Regions from separate parts of the Microbacterium bandirmense genome, predicted to be linked through region 1. Evidence: riboswitches for the same ligand, from Rfam matches in the RefSeq annotation. Region 1 holds a riboswitch; the other holds the start of a gene.
The links. A riboswitch is a leader RNA that binds a small molecule or an ion and turns the genes downstream of it on or off. The one in region 1 is predicted to bind thiamine pyrophosphate.
Positions count from the first base shown of each region.

Region 2: linked by a shared signal. The riboswitch ahead of WDU99_RS06210 (ECF transporter S component) and the one ahead of thiM (hydroxyethylthiazole kinase) in region 1 are both predicted to bind thiamine pyrophosphate.

Region 1 is NZ_JBBDGM010000006.1:12,600-18,129, forward strand. It holds gene WDU99_RS08120 (bifunctional hydroxymethylpyrimidine kinase/phosphomethylpyrimidine kinase) at 1-1,753, opposite strand, end outside; gene thiM (hydroxyethylthiazole kinase) at 1,750-2,592, opposite strand; TPP riboswitch at 2,584-2,677, opposite strand; gene WDU99_RS08130 (NAD-dependent epimerase/dehydratase family protein) at 2,705-3,670, opposite strand; gene WDU99_RS08135 (pyridoxine/pyridoxamine 5'-phosphate oxidase) at 3,804-4,388, opposite strand; gene pheT (phenylalanine--tRNA ligase subunit beta) at 4,429-5,530, opposite strand, start outside.
Region 2 is NZ_JBBDGM010000004.1:148,241-153,770, forward strand. It holds gene WDU99_RS06205 (ABC transporter ATP-binding protein) at 1-871, opposite strand, end outside; gene WDU99_RS06210 (ECF transporter S component) at 880-1,518, opposite strand; TPP riboswitch at 1,511-1,620, opposite strand; gene WDU99_RS06215 (D-alanyl-D-alanine carboxypeptidase family protein) at 1,671-3,464, shown strand; gene WDU99_RS06220 (ABC transporter ATP-binding protein) at 3,558-5,530, opposite strand, start outside.

The DNA.
Region 1 (5,530 bases):
CGGTCTCAGGGGTGAGCCACGAAGCGTGCAGTTCCAGCTCGCCGGCGATCGCGCCCTGCGCGGCGTCCGCCCAGAACGCCTGCTCGACCGGGGTGGGCGCGCGCCGGGCCGCTTCGGCGAGCACTCGGGCGTACTCGCGCAGGTACAGCGCATCCTGGGCGAGATAGGTCAGGAACAGTCCGCGCGCCAGTGTGCCCTCGGCGAGTCCGCGGATGAAAGGCAGCCTGTCTATTTCCCGGCGGATGTCGGCGATGCCGTCCCACCACTCCTCGCGGATGGTGTCGGCCGTCGGCCTGATCTGCAGTCCGCCGCGTCGCCACAGCCCGGCGAAGTGACTGATCGGACCGCTCCCCCGTCCGACGTCGAGGGAATCCGCGGCATGCAGCGATTCCCGCAGCCAGGCACGGGCGGCCCCCACCGTTTCGGGCCATTCGACGCCCGTCGCGCGCACGGTCGCGAGTGCCGCGGAGAGCGAGCAACCCGTGCCGTGCGTGCTCGTCGTGGCGATCCGCGCCCCGGGGAAGACGGTGATCCCGCCATCCCGATCGACGAGCGCATCAGGGGCGTCGGGGCCCGCGAGGTGCCCGCCCTTCACCAGCACGAGTGCATGGGATTCCGCGGCGACCGCCTGTGCCGCGCGCAGCGCGTCATCCCAGCCCTCCAGCGCGCGTCCGGCGAGCACGGCGAGCTCGTCGAGGTTCGGCGTGAGCAGGTCGGCCCGAAGTGCGAGGCTGCGCAGCGCGGACTCGGCGCGCGGGTCGAGCAGCCTGTCGCCGCTGGTGGCGACCATGACCGGATCGATCACGACCGTGGTGGGTCGGTGCGCCGCCAGCCAGGAGTCGACGACATCGATGACCTCGGCATCCGCCAGCATCCCGATCTTGACGGCGTCGATGTGGATGTCGTCGGAGATCGCGTCCAGCTGCGCCAGGAGGAACGGGGCGGGCGGCACGTACACCTCTCGCACGCCGCGCGTGTTCTGCGCGGTCAGCGCGGTGATGGCCGCCATGCCGTATCCGCCGTTCGCGGCGATCGCCTTCAGGTCGGCTTGGATGCCCGCGCCCCCGGAGGGGTCGCTGCCGGCTATGCTCAGCACCCGCGGGGCGACGCGGCCGGTCCAGTGTCGACGGAACTCCTGTGCGGTGCTGCGGGCGTCCTCCGCCGCGCAGATGGCCGAGACCACGGCGATGCCGGCCGCACCCGCCTTGCGCAGCGGCGCGACGTCGTCGATGCGGATCCCGCCGATGGCGACCGCCGGCACCGGGCTGTCCGCGGCGAGCGCGCCGAAGCCGTCGACGCCGAGCGCGGGCGGATGATCGACCTTGGTGCTGGTGGGCCGGATCACGCCGACGCCCACGTAATCGACCGTTCCCTCGGGAAGCTCGCGGAGCGCCGCCAGATGGGCCGGCGTGTTCGCGGTGAGGCCGATGACGGCATCCGGTCCGAGTCGCCGGCGGGCCTCGGCAACCGGCATGTCGGACTGTCCCAGGTGCACGCCGTCCACGGCGGCTCCGCGTCGGCGGGCCGCGATGGCGGCGTCGACGCGATCGTCGACCACGAGCAGGGCGCGCCCGTCGATGACCTGCGACAGCTGCACGAGCTGATCGACGACGGCCGCGTCGTCGGCGTGCTTGTCGCGCAGCTGCACGACGGTCACCCCGCCGGCGACTGCCTGGCGCACCGTCTCGACGACTCCACGCTCGCCGCACAGTTCCGGATCGGTGACGAGATGGATCCACAGCTCGGGGTTCACAGCATCCCCTCATCGGTGCGGGCTCGAGCGGCGACGTCGTCCGCACCGACCGCGTCGAGGGCGTCGAGCAGTGCGACGGCGAAGCTTCCGGGGCCACCCGCGACGGCAGCGGCCCGCTCGGCGGCCACCGTGTACACGAGTGCGGCAGCAGCGACGGCGTCCAGCGCATCGACGTCCTTCGCACGCGAGGCGCCGAGGAAGGCCGCCATAACGGCACCGAGCGCGCAGCCGCCGCCGGTCACGCGCGTGAGCAGCGCGTCGCCGTTCGCGATGCGGATCACCCGCTCGCCGTCGGTGAGCAGATCGACGGGGCCGGACACGGCCACGACGGCACCGGTCCGGGCGGCGATGCTGCGCGCCGCGTCCGCGGCGGCATCCGGTGTGTCAACCGCGTCCACGCCGCGGCCGCCCGCACCGTCGCCGGCCAGCGCGAGGATCTCGCTGGGGTTGCCGCGCACGGCCGTGGGGCGGTGCGCGAGCAGTTCGGATGCCAGTGCTGTGCGCACCGGCAGCGCGCCGACGGCGACGGGGTCGAGCACCCACGGCGTGCCGGCCGCGTCCGCTCCCCGCACGGCTTCGAGGATCGCGGCCCGCTGCTCGGGCGTCGGGGTGCCGAGGTTCACGACCAGGCCGGAGGCGATGCGCGCGAACATCCCGGCCTCGCCGACGATGTCGACCATCGCCGGGGCGGCCCCGACGGCGAGCAGCGCGTTGGCGGTGAAGCCGGTGACGACGGCGTTGGTGATGCAGTGGGTCAGCGGCGGGGTGCCGCGCACCCCCTGCAGCAGCTCGCCGGCGACTGCCGGGATACGGGTGGATGGACGCAGACGATCGCTCATGGGCGACATCCCTTCGCTAGTACGAACTAGATCAGGTTCGACGGGTGTGTTCTCAGCCGCGCGTGCGGCACCCCGTGTCACTGCCCGCGAGTCTAGCGAAGCGCAGCGCGCATCAGGTGAGCTGCGCGAGCAGGGCGAGTTCGTCTGCGCGGCGGAGCCCGGCACGGCGCTCGCGATCGAGGCCGCGCGCACGCTCGTCGGCGAGCACGCGTCGGATCGTCTGCTCGAGGGGCGTGGCGCGACCGCCGGATGCCCGGTATGCGGTGGTGTCGTGGCGCGCGAAACCGGTCATGTCGTGCGGCAGCCACAGCGGCAGCGAGCGCTCCCCCATCCAGTACTGCACGTCGTGTGCCTCGAGCCAGTCGTCGTCGGCCGCGACGACCTCGCCGCTGTGCTGCGCCGCGCTGCGGGACAGGTCGATGACCTCCGCGAGCGGGCGCGGGTCGTCGATCGCGTTCACGAAGCCCGAGCGCGGCTCGGCGGCGATGTAGTCGGCGAGGTCGTCGACGTCGATCACCTGCGTGTACCGGTCGGCGAGCACGGGGGTGAGCACAGGACCGTCGCCTGCCCGCGCGAACGCCGCCGCCCAGTAGCCGAACCGATCACTCGGGTCGCCGTCGCCGACGATCAGTCCCGGACGCACGATGAACGCACGCTCGCCCAGGGCGCTCACCGCCTGCTCGGCCGCGACCTTCTGCGCGGCGTACTCGTACTCTTCGCCGTCCTGGGCCGGTTCGTGCAGCGGCCCGGACTCATCCAGGCCGATCGTCATCTCGTCGGCGTACACCGACACCGATGAGACGTACGTCCAGTGCGCGGCTCGGTCGCCGAGCGCGGCGACGGCGGCACGCGCGTGGTCGGCGCGCGACGAGATGTCGACGACCTCGTCCCAGTCCCGCAGTGCGAGCGCGTCGTACACGTGCGGGTCGTCGCGGTCGCCGCGCAGCAGCAGCGTGCCCTCCGGTGCCGGGCGGGCGCCACGAGCCAGGCAGGTCACCTCGGCACCGGTGTCCCGCCACCGCTGCGCGATCCGCGTCGAGAGCCATCCGGTTCCGCCGAGCATGAGCACCTGGGTCATGCCTCCATGCCACCGTTCACCCGGCGAGGGTGCAAGCGGTTCCGCTCACACCGGAGGGGCGGATCGTCGCCCGCCCGGCTACCAGGGCATGGCGCGGTCGGGTCCCCGCCGACTGTCGTCACCTGGTGATCGCTCACCCGCTTTCCTCCCGATCGGCCGCAGCCTCGGCGCGCAGCATCCGATGAGTCCAACCGTGCGCTCCGCGTCGGTAGACGATCCGCGCGTGGTTGCGGTCGGCCCTGCCCTGCCAGAACTCGACGCGCTCGGGGACGACACGCCACAGCATCCACTCCCCCGGTGCGATGCCCGCGCGCGCGGCCGCGGAGCGCGCCGCGAGGTCGGCTGCGCTCTCGGTCTCGGATGCCGGCACGACGCGTCCCCGCACGCGCACGGCGCGCATCAGCGGCTGCCACCAGAAGCTCAGTGCGGCGGCGGGATTCTGTCGCAGCTGTCCGCCCTTCGCGGAGTCGCGGTGCCCGGCGAACGCCCAGCCATGAGCGCCCACTTCTTTGAGGATCAGCGTGCGGGCATCCGGCATGCCGTCCGCATCGACCGTCGCGAGGGTCATGGCGTGGGCCTCGGGCACGCCGCGGTCGACGGCATCCGTGAGCCACTCGCCGAACAGCGTCTCAGGGTCGACGGGCAGGGCGTGCAGATCGAGTGCGGGTGCGGTGCCGGTGAGACTCGGAAGGGATCTCAACCATCCGGCGTCCGTCATGGGAGCGAGCCTACCTGCCCGCTCCCTTGACGGAACGCGATCAGTCGCGGATGCTCGCGCCGAAGCGCTCGGTCGCGAGGGCGACGCCGGCGAGCTTCGCCTCGGTCGCCTCGGCCGCGGTCAGAGTGCGATCGGATGCCCGGAAGCGCAGCGCGTAGCTGAGGCTCTTCTGCCCCTCGCCGAGCCCTTCGCCGCGGTAGTCGTCCACCAGACGGACCGATTCGAGCAGTTCCCCCGCTCCCTCGACCAGGGCGGCGCGCACCTCGGCGGCCGGGACCTCGTGGTCGACGACGAGCGAGACGTCCTGCGTGGCCGCGGGGAAGGTCGACAGCGAACCGGCGACCACGCGCTCCCCTGCCAGCGTCAGCAGACGGTCGAGATCGAGCTCGAGCACGAAGACGCGGCCCGGCAGGTCGGCGTCGGCCGACACCTGCGGGTGCAGCTCGCCGACGTACCCGATCGCCTCGCCGCGCACGCTCAGCGCGCCGGCGCGACCCGGGTGCAGTGCCGCACGCTGCGTCTGCGCCACATCGATGTCGACACCCGCGGCGACGGCGATCACCGTCACGGCGTCGAGTGCGTCGGCGAGCTCGACGTGCTCGGCCGATCTGCCGGGCTGACGCGGCGTGATGTTGCCCGCCAGGAGGGCGGCGACATGACGCGGCTGCGGCGGGATCGCGGCGTTCAGTGCGGCGATCGTCTCGTCGTCAGGGCGCTGGCCGAGCGGCGGGACGAACTCCGTGCCGTACTCGACGCCGGGCTCGGGCGTGAAGACCGAGCCGACCTCGAACACACCCAGATCGACCAGACCACGCGAGATGTTGCGGTGCGCGGTCTGCACCAGTCCCGGCAGCAGCGAGCGGCGCAGGAACGGCGCCTGTCCGTCGAGCGCGTTGGCCAGTCGGATGCCGGGAAGGCTCTCACCCGAGGCCGAGCCGTGCAGGTCGTTGGCCTCAGCGGTGGTGAACGGGAACGACGGCGTCTCGACGAAGCCTGCAGCCGCGAGGGCGTCTGCCACGCGCTTGCGGCCCTGCTGCAGCGCCGTGTATCCGCGGCCGGACGGCGGAGTCGGCAGCACCGAGGGGACGCGGTCGAGTCCGTGGATGCGCGCGACCTCTTCGACCAGCGTCCACTTGTCGGTG
Region 2 (5,530 bases), on a different contig from region 1:
CCGCCGCGACCGTCGTGCCACGCACGCGGGCGACGGCGAGATCGCGGGCGCCGATCAGCACCTCCCCGGGTGGCGACGATGGCGGCGGCGGATACTGCGGTGCGCGCCCCGGCACCCAGACGCCAGCCCGCGCGAGCCGCTCGCCCTGCGCGGCGAGCACGGTGTCGGGATGCCCGTCGGCGATCACCCCGGCACCGCCGCCGTCGTCGCCGATCACGATGACCCGGTCGATCAGCGGCAGCCAGACGTCGAGCCTGTGCTCGACGACGATCAGCGTGGTGCGCTGCGCCGCCAGCATCCGCTCCACCGCCTCACGCACCTCGAGCACGCCATCTGGATCGAGGTTCGCGGTGGGTTCGTCGAGCAGCAGCAGCCCGGGCTGCATCGCCAGCGATCCCGCCAGCGCGAGACGCTGCTTCTGCCCGCCCGACAGCGCCTTCGTGGCCCGGTCACGCGGTACGTCGAGGCCCACCGCGTCGAGCGCCGCGTCGACACGACGCCAGATCTCGTCGCGCGGGATGCCGAGGTTCTCGCATCCGAACGCCACGTCGTCGCCGACCCGGGCGAGGATCACCTGCGAGTCGGGGTCCTGCAGCACGAGTCCGGTGCGGCCGCGTGCCGCGGCGGCGGGGATGCCGTCGATGAGCAGCTCGCCCTCGACCTCGCCTTCCTCATCACCGCCGAGCACACCGGCAAGGCCGTGCAGCAGCGTGGACTTGCCGGCACCCGAGGCGCCGAGCAGCAGAACCCGCTCACCGGGCTCGATGTGCAGCGACACGTCGCGCAGTGCCCACGCGAGGCGACTGGCATGCCGCCAGCCCCACCCGCGGGCCTCGACCGCTGCAGGTGCGATATCGCCCGCAGACGACATGGCCCTCCTCAGACCCGCGCCCGCACCTCGCGCCCCGAACCGAAGCGGTCGAGCGCCCCGGTCGACGCGAGCCCGCGGGCGAGCAGCCAGCCGAGCAGGCCGGCCAGCACGGCACCCGAGATCACGGTGCAGATCAGGTAGACGACGGTGAACGCCGCGCCCGATCCGGCGAACCACAGGAGCAGGTTGTTGACACCGCCGAACAGCGCAGCACCCGCACCGGCGAGCATCGCGACGGGCAGGGTCCACACCCGGTAGGCGAACAGCAGGAAGATCAGCTCGGCACCGAGCCCCTGCACGAGGCCCGCCTCGATCGTGAGGAAGCCACCCCACTGCGCGCCGGCGAGAGCCGAGACCACCGCGGCGATCGTCTCGACGTAGATCGCGGCGCCGACCTTGCGGATGATCAGACCGCCGAGCACGCCGGCGATCAGCCACGGGCCGTCGAGCAGCCCCTGCACTCCGGGCATCAGCGGCTCGAGCAGGGCCTTCGGCCCGAGGTAGCCGACGTTCCAGGCCAGGAACAGGAACCCGCAGGCGACGCCGAGAACACTGGCGACGACGATGTCGACGACGCGCCAGCGCCAGATCTCCGGCCGTCCCAGCCCCGTGCGGGTGGTGGTGGACGTGCGTGTGGACGTACTCATATGATCTCCTCCCTGCGCCGGCATGATCCGGATCAGGTTCGACGGTCGAAGCGCGGTTCGCTTCCTCTCAGCCCGGCTTGCCGGACTCCCGTGGTTGTGCCATCGATCATAGTCCGGTCAGCGGACATAGCGACGTTCGGTAGCGTGGACGGGTGACCACCTCCCCCGAGTCCACGCGCCCTGCCACGCGCCGTGAACTGCGCGAGCGCGCCCATGCGCAGGCAGAGACAGCCTTCCGCGGTCCGCTGCCGGCCTTCGGCGACTCACTGCGCGCCGCCGACGACGGCATCATCGACGATGCCCCTACCCCCGGAGACCCTGGCGAAGCACGTCCCCCGAGCGACCGTCTCGACGAAGTCGTCGACGACACGGACACTGCGGAACACCCCCTGGTTACCGGCTTCACCGACGGCTACCTCGATACTGTGCCTGTGGGTGTCGCCGATTCAGAGCCCGAGCCGCGCTTCTTCAGCGTGCCCGCAGACGGGCATCCGCATTCGATCGACGCCGACGCCGATCCGGATGCTGAGTTCGACGCACTGCTCGAGGAGGGCACTGCGACCCGCGAGGTCGCCGTGGTCGGCACATCGTCGCCCGCGCCCGAACCGCAGACCGAGTGGGCTGACGAGAAGCGTCCTCCCACGGCGCTCACCTGGATCGACACCACCGCGCTGACGCCCGAGTCGCTGCCCGAGTCGCGCACGTCGCCCGAGCTGTTCGCCGGCGCAAAGCTGGTGCCCGGCTGGCTGCGTCCGCGCGTGCTGATCCCGATCGGGATCGTCGCAGCTGTGTGCGGCTCGTATGTCGCCACGACGCTGCTGTGGCCGCTGAACGCCGTCGCCCCCGTGGCCGATACGGCGAAGGTCGAGATCGCACCCGCTCCGGTGGCCGCCGTCACATGGCCGGGCACCGGCAGTGCCGCGGTGACGGTCGAGGGCATCGCCCCGGTGGCCTCCACCACCGACCGCGACGAGATCGCCAGCATCTCCAAGGTCGCGAGTGTGCTGATGGTGCTCGACGAGCTGCCGCTCGAGCCGGGCGAACAGGGTCCCAGCTTCGAGTTCGACTACGGCGACACCGTCGATTATTGGCAGTACCGCAGCATGGACCAGTCGGCACTCGACGTTCCGGTGGGCGGCAGTCTGACCGAGTACCAGATGCTGCAGGGCGTGCTGCTGGGGTCGGCCAACAACTACATCGACCGGCTCTCCGACGAGCTGTGGGGATCGGACTGGGCGTTCGCGCAGGCATCCGAGAAGTGGCTGAGCGACCACGGCATCGACGGCATGGTGATCGAGTCGCCGTCCGGCTTCGACGAGGACAACATCGCCTCGCCGACGGCTGTGCTCGAGCTCGGCGAGCTCGCGATGAAGAACCCGGTGTTCGCCGAGATCGTCGGCACCCGCACGGCCGAGATCCCCGGCGCCGGTACCGTGACCAACACGAACGGCATGCTCGAGGACGCCGGCGTCGTCGGCATCAAGACCGGCACGCTCTCGCACTGGAACCTGCTCACCGCCAAGGATGTCCCGTCCGGCGACGGCACCGTGCGCCTGTACGCGGCCGTTCTCGGTCAGGACGACGACGAGGCGCGCTTGGCCGTCACCCGCCAGCTGTTCGCCGAGGTCGAGGCGTCGCTCGCCTCCCAACCGATCGCCGTGCCGAAGGGCACGGTCGTCGGGCACGTCTCGACCGAGTGGGGCGATCCGGTCGACGTGGTGTCGGATGCCGACGCGCAGGTCGTGCTGTGGAACGGCGCCACGGCGACCGCGAAGACGACCCTCGACCTGGGCGACGAAACCGAGGCCGGCGCGCAGATCGGCACGCTGATCGCAGAGGGTCCGCTCGGCACGGCTGAGACCTCGGTATCGCTCGCCGGAGAGATCACCCCGCCCAGTGCCTGGTGGCGCCTGACGCACCCGCTCGAGCTGCTCGGCATCGACTGACGCGCACGCCGGCCCGGCCCGCCCCGCGGGAGACGTCGCAGAAACAGAGAGCGCCCGCCCCGTGGGAACGGGGCGGGCGCTCTGCGTGGTGCGTCAGTCGCGGCGGGGGTCGGATGCCGTCGACTCGGCGTCCTTCACCGCCTCGGCCAGCTGTACGGCGTCCGGCGCTTCGGCGATGGCCTGCTCGGCAGCGGCCTCGGAGGCATCATCGGCCTCGCCGGTGACGATCACGGGCACCGAGCCCGTCAGCGCCTCCTCGGCGTCGATATCGGTCGCGGCCTGCTCGAACTGCGACTGGTACAGGCGCCAATAGGCGCCCTGCTTGGCGATCAGCTCGTCGTGGTCGCCCTGCTCGACGATGTCGCCGTGCTCCATCACCAGGATGAGGTCGGCATCGCGGATCGTCGACAGGCGGTGCGCGATCACGAACGAGGTGCGCCCCTGGCGCAGTGCGGCCATGGCGTGCTGCAGCAGCAGCTCGGTGCGGGTGTCGACGGCGCTGGTCGCCTCGTCGAGGATGAGGATCGAGGGCCGCGCCACGAACGCGCGGGCGATCGTGATCAGCTGACGCTCACCGGCCGACACGTTCGAGGCGTCCTCGTCGAGCACGGTCTCGTACCCGTCGGGCAGCGAGTGCACGAACCGGTCGACGTACGTCGCCTCGGCGGCCGCGATGATCTCGTCATCGGAGGCCGACTCGTTGCCGTAGCGGATGTTGTCGCGGATCGTTCCGCCGAACAGCCACGGATCCTGCAGCACCATGCCGGTGCGGCGACGGAGGTCGTCGCGGGTCATCTTCGAGATGTCCTGCCCGTCGAGCAGGATCTGGCCCGAGTCGAGCTCGTAGAACCGCATGATGAGGTTCACCAGCGTCGTCTTGCCGGCACCGGTCGGACCGACGATCGCGACGGTCTGCCCCGGCTCGACCCGGAACGACAGGTCCTTGATGAGCGGGCGGTCGTCGCTGTACGAGAAGGCCGCATGTTCGAACTCGATCACGCCCCGCCCGTCCTTCACGGTGGGGGCGTCCTCGTCGTCGGGGTCCTGCTCGTCGGCATCCAGGAAGTCGAAGACGCGCTCGGCCGAGGCCGTGCCCGACTGCACGACCGCCGCCATGCCGCCCAGCTCGCTGAGCGGCTGGCTGAACTGCTGCGAGTACTGGATGAACGCCTGCACGTCACCCAGGCGCAGGTTTCCGCCGGCGACCATCAGCCCGCCGAGCACGGCGATGCCGACGTAGGTGAGGTTTCCGACGAAGGTCATGGCGGGCATGATGATGCCCGACAGGAACTGCGCCTTGAAGCTCGCCTGGAACAGCTCCTCGTTCTCGACCTGGAACTTGTCGAGGGCGTCCTGCTCGCGACCGAACACCTTCACCAGCGCGTGGCCGGAGAAGGCCTCCTCGACGCGGGCGTTCAGTCGGCCGACCTTGCGCCACTGGGTGCCGAACGCCTTCTGAGAGCGCGGACCGATGATGCCGAAGATGACGCCCATCAGCGGCAGCGAGACCAGTGCGACCAGCGCCAGCTGCCACGAGATGGAGAACATCATGATCAGCACGCCGATCACGGTGAGCACCGAGGTCAGGGCACCCGACAGCGACTGCTGCATGGTCTGCGTGATGTTGTCGATGTCGTTGGTGACCCGCGAGATCAGCTCGCCACGCTGCACCTTGTCGAAGTACGACAGCGGCAGGCGGTTGATCTTGGCCTCGACGCTCTCGCGCAGACGCCACATGGTGCGCACCATGATCACGTTGATGACGTAGCCCTGGATCCAGCTGAGCAGAGCCGAGACGACGTAGATCGCCATCACCGCCACGATGATCCAGCGCAGGCGCTCGAAGTCGACGCCGTCACCGACCTGGAAGTCGGCCATGGCGCCGACCATGTTGGCGAAGTCGTCCTGGCCGGCGGCGCGCAGCGTCTCGACCACCTGGTCCCTGCTGGTGCCCTCGGGGAAGCCGGGGGCTCCTCCGACGCTCTGGCCGAGGACGTTCGAGATGAAGCCCTCGTAGACGATGTTGGTCGCCTCGCCGAGAACCTTCGGCGCGATCACGGCCAGGA